Regions from separate parts of the Burkholderia sp. 3C genome, predicted to be linked through region 1. Evidence: riboswitches for the same ligand, from Rfam matches in the RefSeq annotation. Region 1 holds a riboswitch; the other holds the start of a gene.
What was found. Region 1 has a riboswitch for glycine ahead of ACYP33_RS16110 (D-amino acid dehydrogenase). Riboswitches for the same ligand answer to the same signal wherever they lie in the genome.

Region 1 (4,414 bases):
CGCTTGATAACCGAGTGCCGACGCGGGATTGCCCAGACCGGTGGAGTCGGCCAGCGCCTGATCGCCGATCGCGATGTCCGCGACCTTGTTGGCGGTCGCCTTGTAGCCGACGGCCACGGCGGCTTGCGAATTCGCGGCTGCGCCGTAGCCGATCGCCGCCGCCAGCGACGAATTCGCGGTGGCGGCCGCCCCGAGCGCGACGGAGTCGTAGCTGTTGGCCGTTGCTTTCACGCCAATGGCGACCGAGCTCGAACCGGTGGTCAGCGCGCTGTTGCCGAGTGCGACCGAGTTGTAGCTGTTGGTCTGCGCGCCGTTGCCGATCGCGACGGAGTTATAGCTGTTGGCCGCTGCCTTCACGCCAATGGCGACCGAGCTGCTGCCGGCTGTGCTGGCCGCGTGACCGAGCGTCACCGAATCGGACGAGGCGCTCAGGGCGTCTTCCCCAATCGATACCGAGCTATGTCCGAGCGTCTTCGCATTGGTGCCGACCGCCACCGAATCGTAGCTGCCGCTGTTGGCATTGAGGCCCAGCGCGATCGCTCCGCCGCCACCGTTCGACAGCGAGCCCTGGCCGATGGCGATGTTGCCGGCGCTGCCCGAGGCCGCCACCGCGTTGTTGCCCAGTGCGACAGCCCCGGCGCCCGAGGCGCTGGCACCCGCGCCGATCGCGCTGGCGCCTGCCGATGCGGCGATGGCGCCGTGGCCGAGGGCGGCCGAGTCGGCGCCATTCGCGGCGGCCGACGCGCCGGCTGCCACTGCGTTCGCGCCCTTGGCCGTGGCGGAATCGTCGACGGTGGCCGAGCCCTTCGCCACGAAGTAGTCGCTGGTCGAAGCGGCATGGGCTGCGTTCACGCCGCCAAACATGGCGCCGACGAGGAAGGTGGTGGTGACTGCGCGTTGGATCAGTGAGGTTTTCATGGTTCGCTCCAGTAGGTTTTAACCGATGAGTTCACTTTACAAAGTGCTGACCATCGGTGATATCTGACCGGTTTCGAACCGCATAGGACTAGTACTAAAACCGGAAAACGCCGGCGCGACGGCGATGCGGGCACCGGTGGTCGAGTCAATCCCGTACCGGTTGAATGGCGGGCGAAAGAGGCGGTCGATGCCTTGGCGGGGGCGCGAAAATCCATACCGGGGCACGCGTCGCGGGGCCGCCGTGGAGGCTTCGACGCCGTGTATCGGCAGATCGGTGTCGAGGACGAGCGCGCGGTAAGGGATATCGCGTTTTCGTTGGCCGTTCCGCATTGCGTATGGTAAGTTTGCGGTCGTTCTACACGTGCATCACGGGAGAGACCGCTTGCTCAAGTCAAGCGGCGCCGACGGAGCAACCGCCCCGGAAACTCTCAGGCAAAAGGACCGTGATGCGGGAACACTCTGGAGAGCGGCGCCTTGCGCGCCCACCGAAGGGGAGCCGCAACCGCGATGTCATGCGGGATGTGGCGAAACTCTCAGGTAAACGGACAGATGGGGCAAATGCGCCGGCGGCACGGATCGCCGGCAATGCTCAACACTGTCTGGACCATCACATGTCACGAATCGCCATCATTGGCGCCGGCATTACCGGCGTCACGACCGCCTATGCGCTTTCGCAACGCGGCCACAGCGTCACCGTCTTCGAACGGCACCGCTATGCCGCAATGGAAACCTCCTTCGCCAACGGCGGCCAGCTCTCGGCCAGCAATGCGGAAGTCTGGAACAGCCGCGCCACGGTATTGAAGGGGTTGCGCTGGATGTTCACGCGCGACGCGCCGCTGCTCCTGAACCCGCGCCCGAGTGCGCACAAGTACGGCTGGATCGCCGAATTCCTCGGGAAGATCCCGCGCTACGAAGCGAACACGATCGAGACCGTGCGGCTGGCGATCGCCGCCCGTGCCCATCTGTTCGAGATTGCGGAGCGCGAGGGCATCGAGTTCGATCACGAGCGGCGCGGTATTTTGCACTTCTATGCAACGCGCAAGGAGCACGACGCGGCCACGCGCGTGAACACCTTGCTGCGTGCAGGCGGGCTGGACCGTCGAGCGGTGACGCCGGAGGAGATGCGCGCGATCGAGCCGGCGCTTCAGGGCAGTTTCCACGGCGGATTCTTTACGGAGTCCGATTCAACCGGCGACATTCACAAATTTACCCGGGGGCTGTCGTCGGCCTGCGAGCGTCGCGGCGTGCAATTTCATTACGACACGGCGGTCGGCGGCATCGAGTCGATCGAGGGCGGCCGGATCTCGATCGCCTCCGGGCGGCAACAGGAGGTTTTCGATCGTGTCGTGATCTGCGCCGGGGTCGGCAGTAAGCAGTTCGCCGCGATGGTGGGCGACCACGTGAACGTCTATCCGGTCAAAGGGTATTCGATCACCGTGCAACTGGACGATGCACCGAGCCGCGACGGCGCGCCCTGGGTCAGCCTGCTCGACGATCGCGCGAAGATCGTGACCAGCCGTCTGGGCGCGGATCGTTTCCGGGTTGCCGGCACGGCGGAATTCAATGGCGCGAACCGGGACATTCGCGCGGATCGGATCGAGCCTTTGGTCGATTGGGTGCGCCGCTACTTTCCCGCCGTCTCGACGTCTCGCGTGGTGCCGTGGGCGGGCTTGCGGCCGATGTTGCCGAGCATGCTGCCGCGAGTGGGGCGTGGCAAGCGCCCGGGCGTCTTCTACAACACCGGGCATGGGCATCTCGGCTGGACCTTGTCGGCGGCAACGGCGGAGGCCGTGACGTCGGTGATCGGCGAGGGTTGAATTCGCGGCATTGACCGACTGCCCGGATGCGGTCCGAACCTCGCTGCGACGAGATGAGCGAATTCGCACAGAGATTGAGCGAAACCGTCGCGATCGTGCCGATATTTGATGACAGAATGGCTCACGTTCCCTGGACATCAACGATACCCGCCATGATCGCTTCACCGTTCGACACCGCGCCGCGTTGCGCTCGCGCATCACGCTGCCCGCAGCCGATCGTTGCCACGCTCGAATCGCCCGTGCCGTGGCCGACGCGCTCGCTGTCGGATGTCCTGTGAATGCCTACCTGTCGGCAGAGAGCGAGGCCGCCGACCGCCTCGCCGAGGCAATCCGGTTCGGAGCGGGTTCACGCAGCGTACTGTCCAGGCCCGAGGTGGGCGCGGCGGGGCATATCGTGCAACGCTCCGATCTGACCTCGCGTCGGATCGTGGTCGGTCAGGCAACGCTCATTCTCGTCGAGGAGGGCACCAAGCGGATTCGCTGGCGTGGCGGCGAGGGCGTCGCGAACCCCGGGGCGGCGTTCACGCTGCAGGCCGGTGAACGCGTCGACATCTCCAACACGCCCGGCCGAAGCGGCCTCTACCGTGCGCTCTGGATCAGTTGGAGTGCGGCGCTGCTCGCGATGCCCGGGCCGGTCAGGCGCCGGCCGAGCCCGCGCGTGGCCGTGCATGCCGGCTTGGGCGACGCGTTTCGCGCATCGTTCTATCGCGCCTTCAATGGCTTGCAACCGGCCGAAGGCCTGCCGCCGGCGATCGCGGCGAGCCGTTTGCGGGAAGTGCTGCTGTGGCTTGCCGAACGCGGTTTTCATTTTTCGTCCCTGGCGTCGGCGCCGGCGTCGTTCGGCGAGCAGGTTCGCACGCTGCTTGCCGCGGATCTGTCGATGGCGTGGTCGATGGAACGCGTCGCCGACGAAATCGCAACCAGCGTGCCGACACTGCGCAGAAAGCTGGCGGCGGAAGACACATCGTTTCGCCAGCTTCAGCAGGATGTCCGCATGTCGCATGCGCTGGCGTTGCTTCAGAACACCGATGTGCCTGTACTCGAGATCGCCCTGGCCACCGGTTATGCCTCCGCATCGCGCTTCTCCGCCCGCTTCCGTGAGCGGTTCGGCTATCTGCCCACCGACGTTCGCGGACAACGCCGCGGGCGCTCGGCGTTGTCCGCCAGCCATCTCGGCACGCCGGACAGCGTTTAGCCACCGCAGCTCGTCGCCGTCTCGCTCGCTACATTTCATACCGAGGAACACACGTCATGCTGAAAATTCATCATCTGGGTCATTCGCAATCCGAACGGATCATCTGGCTCTGCGAAGAGCTGGACCTTCCCTTCGAACTGGAGAAGTATCAACGGGACGCCGTCACACGCCTGTCGCCGCCTGAATTGAAAGCGCTGCATCCTCTCGGCGCCGCGCCGCTGGTCGAGGTCGACGGCGCGTGGCTGGCCGAATCGGCCGCGATCGTCGAATTCATCCTCGCGCGATACGGGCACGGGCGGCTGCAAATCGATTCGTCGCATCCGGCGTTCGCGTCCTATCTCTACTGGTTTCATTTTGCCAACGGCAACCTGCAGCCGGTCATGCTTCGATCGATGACCGTGGAGCGCTGCGGATTGCCGGCCGATCATCCGGTGCTGACGTCGACCCGGGGGCGGCTCGACAAGGTGCTGCGCCTGATCGACGA
Region 2 (4,414 bases), on a different contig from region 1:
CAGCAAGTTTGTCCAAATCCCCGGCCGGTGCGTGGCCGAAGCTGTGCTCACCATCCACCTTATCCGGGAGCACAGCATGATCGATTTACGAAGTGACACCTGCAGCCAGCCGACTCAGGCCATGCGTCAGGCCATCGCCAACGCGCCGGTCGGCGACGACGTGTATGGCGACGATCCGACCGTCAAGGCACTTGAGCGAGAAGTCGCGGAATTGCTGGGCAAGGAAGACGCGGTGTACATGGTGACCGGCACGATGACCAATCAGGTCGCGATCCGCACCCATACGGAACCGGGCGACGCGGTTCTCTTCGATCAGAATGCGCACGTCTATATTCTCGAAGGCGGCGCGCCGGCTGCGTTCTCCGGGGTACTCCCGCGCCTGCTGCCCGGTGTGCGCGGCGTCTTCACGCCGGACGACGTAGCGAATGCGCTCGGCGTGTCGCATCGATTTTTCCCCACCACGATTCCAGCCCCGATCAAGCTGCTCTGTGTGGAAAACACCCACAACATCGGTGGCGGCAAGGTGTGGCCGATCGAGCAGCTGCAGGCCGTTTGCGAGCTTGGCCGGCAGCGCGGCCTCGCACTGCACCTGGATGGCGCGAGGCTCTGGCATGCGACAGCCGCCACCGGGATTCCCGAGCGCGAATACGCACGCTATTTCGATTCGGTCAGCGTGTGCTTTTCGAAAGGGCTCGGCGCGCCCGTGGGTTCGGCGCTGGCTGGCTCTCGTGATTTCATCGCGCGCGCGCGTCGTTTCAAGCAGCAGATCGGTGGCGGGTTCCGCCAGGCCGGGATCGTCGCGGCCGGCGCGTTGCACGCACTGCGCCATCACCGTGAGCGGCTTCATGAGGATCACGAACATGCGCGCATGCTGGCCAACGGCATCGCGGGCCAACCCGGCATTTCCCTCGATGTGTCCACGGTCGAAACGAACATCGTGAGGTTCGGCATATCGTCGCTCCCGGCCGGTGAATTCGTCGAGCGGCTTTACGAAAAGGGGCTGCATGTCCTGCCGTCCGGTGCGGACGGCGTTCGCGCGATCCCTTACCTGAACATCACCCGCGATCAGGTGCAGGAGGCGATCGATATCATCTCGGCCGTCGCGCAGGCCAATGCGCATACGGCCGGCGGCAACGTCGCCCGCGACAACGTATCGTCACGCGCCGGATACTGACCCGGCGGTCGAGAGGCACGACTGAACGACTATTTGAATAGGAATACTTGAGATTGGGGGTGGAACCGACACGCGGTAATGGATTTCCCGTTGCCGAATTATGGCGCACGCCGTTCAGGGTAACTTGGCAATCGTTCTATTCGTGCATCACGGGAGAGACCGCTTGCTCGAGCGGCGCCGACGGAGCAACCGCCCCGGAAACTCTCAAGCAAAAAGATCGTGATGCAAGAACGCTCTGGAGAGTGGCGCCTCGCCCACCCACCGAAGGGGAGCCACCGCCGTGGCGCAATCCGGGCGGTGGCGAAACTCTCAGGTAAATGGACAGATGGGGCATCGGCGCCGGCGGCGGTTGTCGTCGGCGATGCTCAATTCGATCTGGACCATCACATGTCACGAATCGCCATCATCGGCGCCGGCATTACCGGCGTCACGATTCGAGCGGCACCGCTATCGCGTCGGTGATCGGCGCCGATTGATTGAACCGCACATGTCGTTGTTGAAGACATCCACGGCTAGGCATGTCTCCGATCTCTGGCTTGAATACTACTTTAATAGTAGTATTCAAGCCGCGGCGATGATGGCGCTCGAAGCCGTGCAGCGAGCGCCAAGCCGCATGTCACGCTGTCCGGTCAACCCGGCTGTGTACAGGACAACGATTCGATGGCGGAGATATGAGCAATCATCATGAAGGGCTTCGGGTTCTGATCCTCGGTGCTGGCGCGCTGGGCGGCTACTATGGCTCGCGTCTGATCCAGGCGGGCGCGAACGTGACGTTTCTCGTGCGCCCGAACCGCGCGGCCGCCTTGGTTCGCGACGGCCTGCGCGTGTCGAGCGCGCTGGGGGATTTCGGTGCGGCGGTCAATGCCGTGACCGCGGATGCGGTGGAGCCGGGCTACGACCTGGTCTTGCTGACCTGCAAGGCTTACGACCTCGACGACGCGCTGGATTCGCTGGCGCCCGCGCTCGCCGGCACGACCGGTGTGCTCGCATTGCTGAACGGCATGGCGGTGTACGACACGCTGGACCGTCGCGTCGGGCGGGAACGGGTGCTGGGCGGCGTGTCCTATATCGCCGCGTCGCTCGCAGAGGACGGCCATGTCGTGCACACCGGCAGTCAGGACAAACTGATTGTCGGTGCGCGCCATCCCCTGCAGCGCGATCTGGTACGCCGCTTCCACGCGGCGATCGCATCCACGCCGGGTTTGCGCGTGGCGTCGGAGCGGGTCGAAGCCGACCTGTGGCAGAAGTGGGTGATGTTGTGCTCGGGCGCCGCCGCGACCTGCCTGATGCGCGGGCGCTTGTGCGATATCTTGCGGACGGCGGATGGCAAGGGCGTGATCGAGGCGCTGCTCGACGAATCGCTTGCCGTGGCCGCGGCGGAGGGGTTCGGCCTCGGCGAGCAGGCGGTGAGCGGCGTTCGCGGTTTCCTGCTCGACCCGGATTCGACCTGGGCCGCGTCGATGATGCGCGACATCGCGCGGCGCGCGCCGCGCATCGAGTCCGACGCGATCGTGGGCGACATGATCGCCCGGGCGGCGCGCCATCGGATCGAGACACCGTATTTGCGAACCGCCTTTGCACATCTGCAAACTTATGCGCTTCAGGATACGAACTGAGGCGTGCAGTTATTCGGGCGTGTCGCGGTCGGCATTGTCGCCTCGTCGATACGCCCGGTGATTGAGCAGGGGCGGTAGCGCCGCATGACTTGCCGGTGATCAGGCCGTGTCGCGTGCGCTCCGAAGCAGCGCGATGGTCCTGTCGATATCCGCATCTTCGGTGCGCCACGACGATACGCTGAGGCGGAATGCAGGGCGTCCGTCCCACACCGCCGGCCCGAACCAGGCTTCGCCCGAGCTTTCAACGGCCTGCCGGATCGCAGCAGTCTGCGCATCGTTTTCTCCCCGAACCAATACCTGGTTGAGGACAACGCGATTCAGCACGTCGAAACCGGCATCGCGCAACCCGTGCGCCAATCTGGTCGCCTGGGCGCAATGACGTTCCACCATCGCGGCCACGCCTTGCTGGCCGAGCGTGCGCAGCGCGGCCCAAATCGTGATGCCGCGAGGGCGTCGGGAGAATTCGAGCGTGAGGTTCTTCTGGGCCAGGCGCGAGCCGGTGGCGTAGACGGCATCGCTGCTCAAGGTTTCCGCCAATGCGTCGGGATCGCGGCAGATCGCCATCGCGCAGTCGTAGGGCGTATTCAGCCACTTGTGCCCGTCCGTGGTCCAGCTGTCCGCGAGTTCCACACCGTCCGTATGGTGCCGCAACGCCTGCGATGCCCGCGCCCACAAGCCGAACGCGCCATCCACGTGTACCCATGAGCCTTGCGCCTTTGCCTTCGGAATGAGCGCTGCGAACGGATCGAATTCGCCGGTGTTCACCTCGCCGGCCTGCAGGCAAAGGATGGTGTTGGCGTCGAGTTCGGGCAGGCGCTCGGGATCGACGCGGCCGTGCGCGTCAGTGGCCGCCGGAATGACCTGCTCCGTGCCGAAGCCGAGCACCCGCAACGCCTTGAGCACCACCACGTGAATCCGCGCCGATACCACCACGCGGATTTGCGGCGCACCGTACAGCCCCTTCGTGTCGAGATCCCATCCGGCCCGCTTGAGCAAGGCGCGCCGCGCGGCCGCCAGGCAACTCAGCCCGCATGCCGTGGCCGACGTGCCGAAGCCGACGGCGCTGCCTCGCGGCAGATCGAGCGCCTCGAGCAGCCAATTGCCGGCCACTGCCTCGATGCACGCACTGACGGGCGATGCCATGGCCAGCGGCGCGCCCTGATCCCACGCCATCATCAGCCGCTCGGCCGCGGCCGCGCCCGGCAACGACGCTCCCACGACGAAACCGAAATAGCGCGGCCCGTTCGAGGCCACCGTGGCGGGCGAGCCGATGTCGTCGAGCAGCGCCAGCGTATCGTGCGCGGAGCGCCCTTGTTCGGGGAGCGGTTCGTCGAACGCGGCCAAGGCCGCGAGCGCCTCCGGCGTGGGAAAGACACGCCGGGTTTCGACCGACTCGAGATAGTGGGCCGCGCGCTGGTCGGCGTCGGCGAGCAGGGCAATTTCGCCGGCTTTCATGTCGGCGATGCTGCCCGGGGCCGGAAGGTGAGTGTTCATATTGTTCAGGAAAACGAAGCAGGATGGGAGGGCGCCGAACGCGCTGCGTCAGGCAACCGGGAGGAGCGGCAGCGCGGTATCGGTGTTCGAGTCGGATACCGCGGCGACCGTGGCGGCCTTGACCGCGGGG

Region 2: linked by a shared signal. The riboswitch ahead of ACYP33_RS23590 (ketopantoate reductase family protein) and the one ahead of ACYP33_RS16110 (D-amino acid dehydrogenase) in region 1 are both predicted to bind glycine.

The regions. Positions count from the first base shown of each region.
Region 1 is NZ_BAAILN010000091.1:75,268-79,681, reverse strand. Features, by position in the region: gene ACYP33_RS16115 (YadA family autotransporter adhesin) at 1-918, opposite strand, end outside; glycine riboswitch at 1,278-1,372, shown strand; glycine riboswitch at 1,377-1,468, shown strand; gene ACYP33_RS16110 (D-amino acid dehydrogenase) at 1,530-2,735, shown strand; gene ACYP33_RS16105 (hypothetical protein) at 2,789-3,013, shown strand; gene ACYP33_RS16100 (helix-turn-helix transcriptional regulator) at 3,010-3,930, shown strand; gene ACYP33_RS16095 (glutathione S-transferase family protein) at 3,987-4,414, shown strand, end outside.
Region 2 is NZ_BAAILN010000119.1:75,590-80,003, forward strand. Features, by position in the region: gene ACYP33_RS23585 (threonine aldolase family protein) at 77-1,174, shown strand; glycine riboswitch at 1,315-1,404, shown strand; glycine riboswitch at 1,409-1,500, shown strand; gene ACYP33_RS23590 (ketopantoate reductase family protein) at 1,846-2,790, shown strand; gene ACYP33_RS23595 (pyridoxal phosphate-dependent decarboxylase family protein) at 2,890-4,245, opposite strand; gene ACYP33_RS23600 (aldo/keto reductase) at 4,333-4,414, opposite strand, start outside.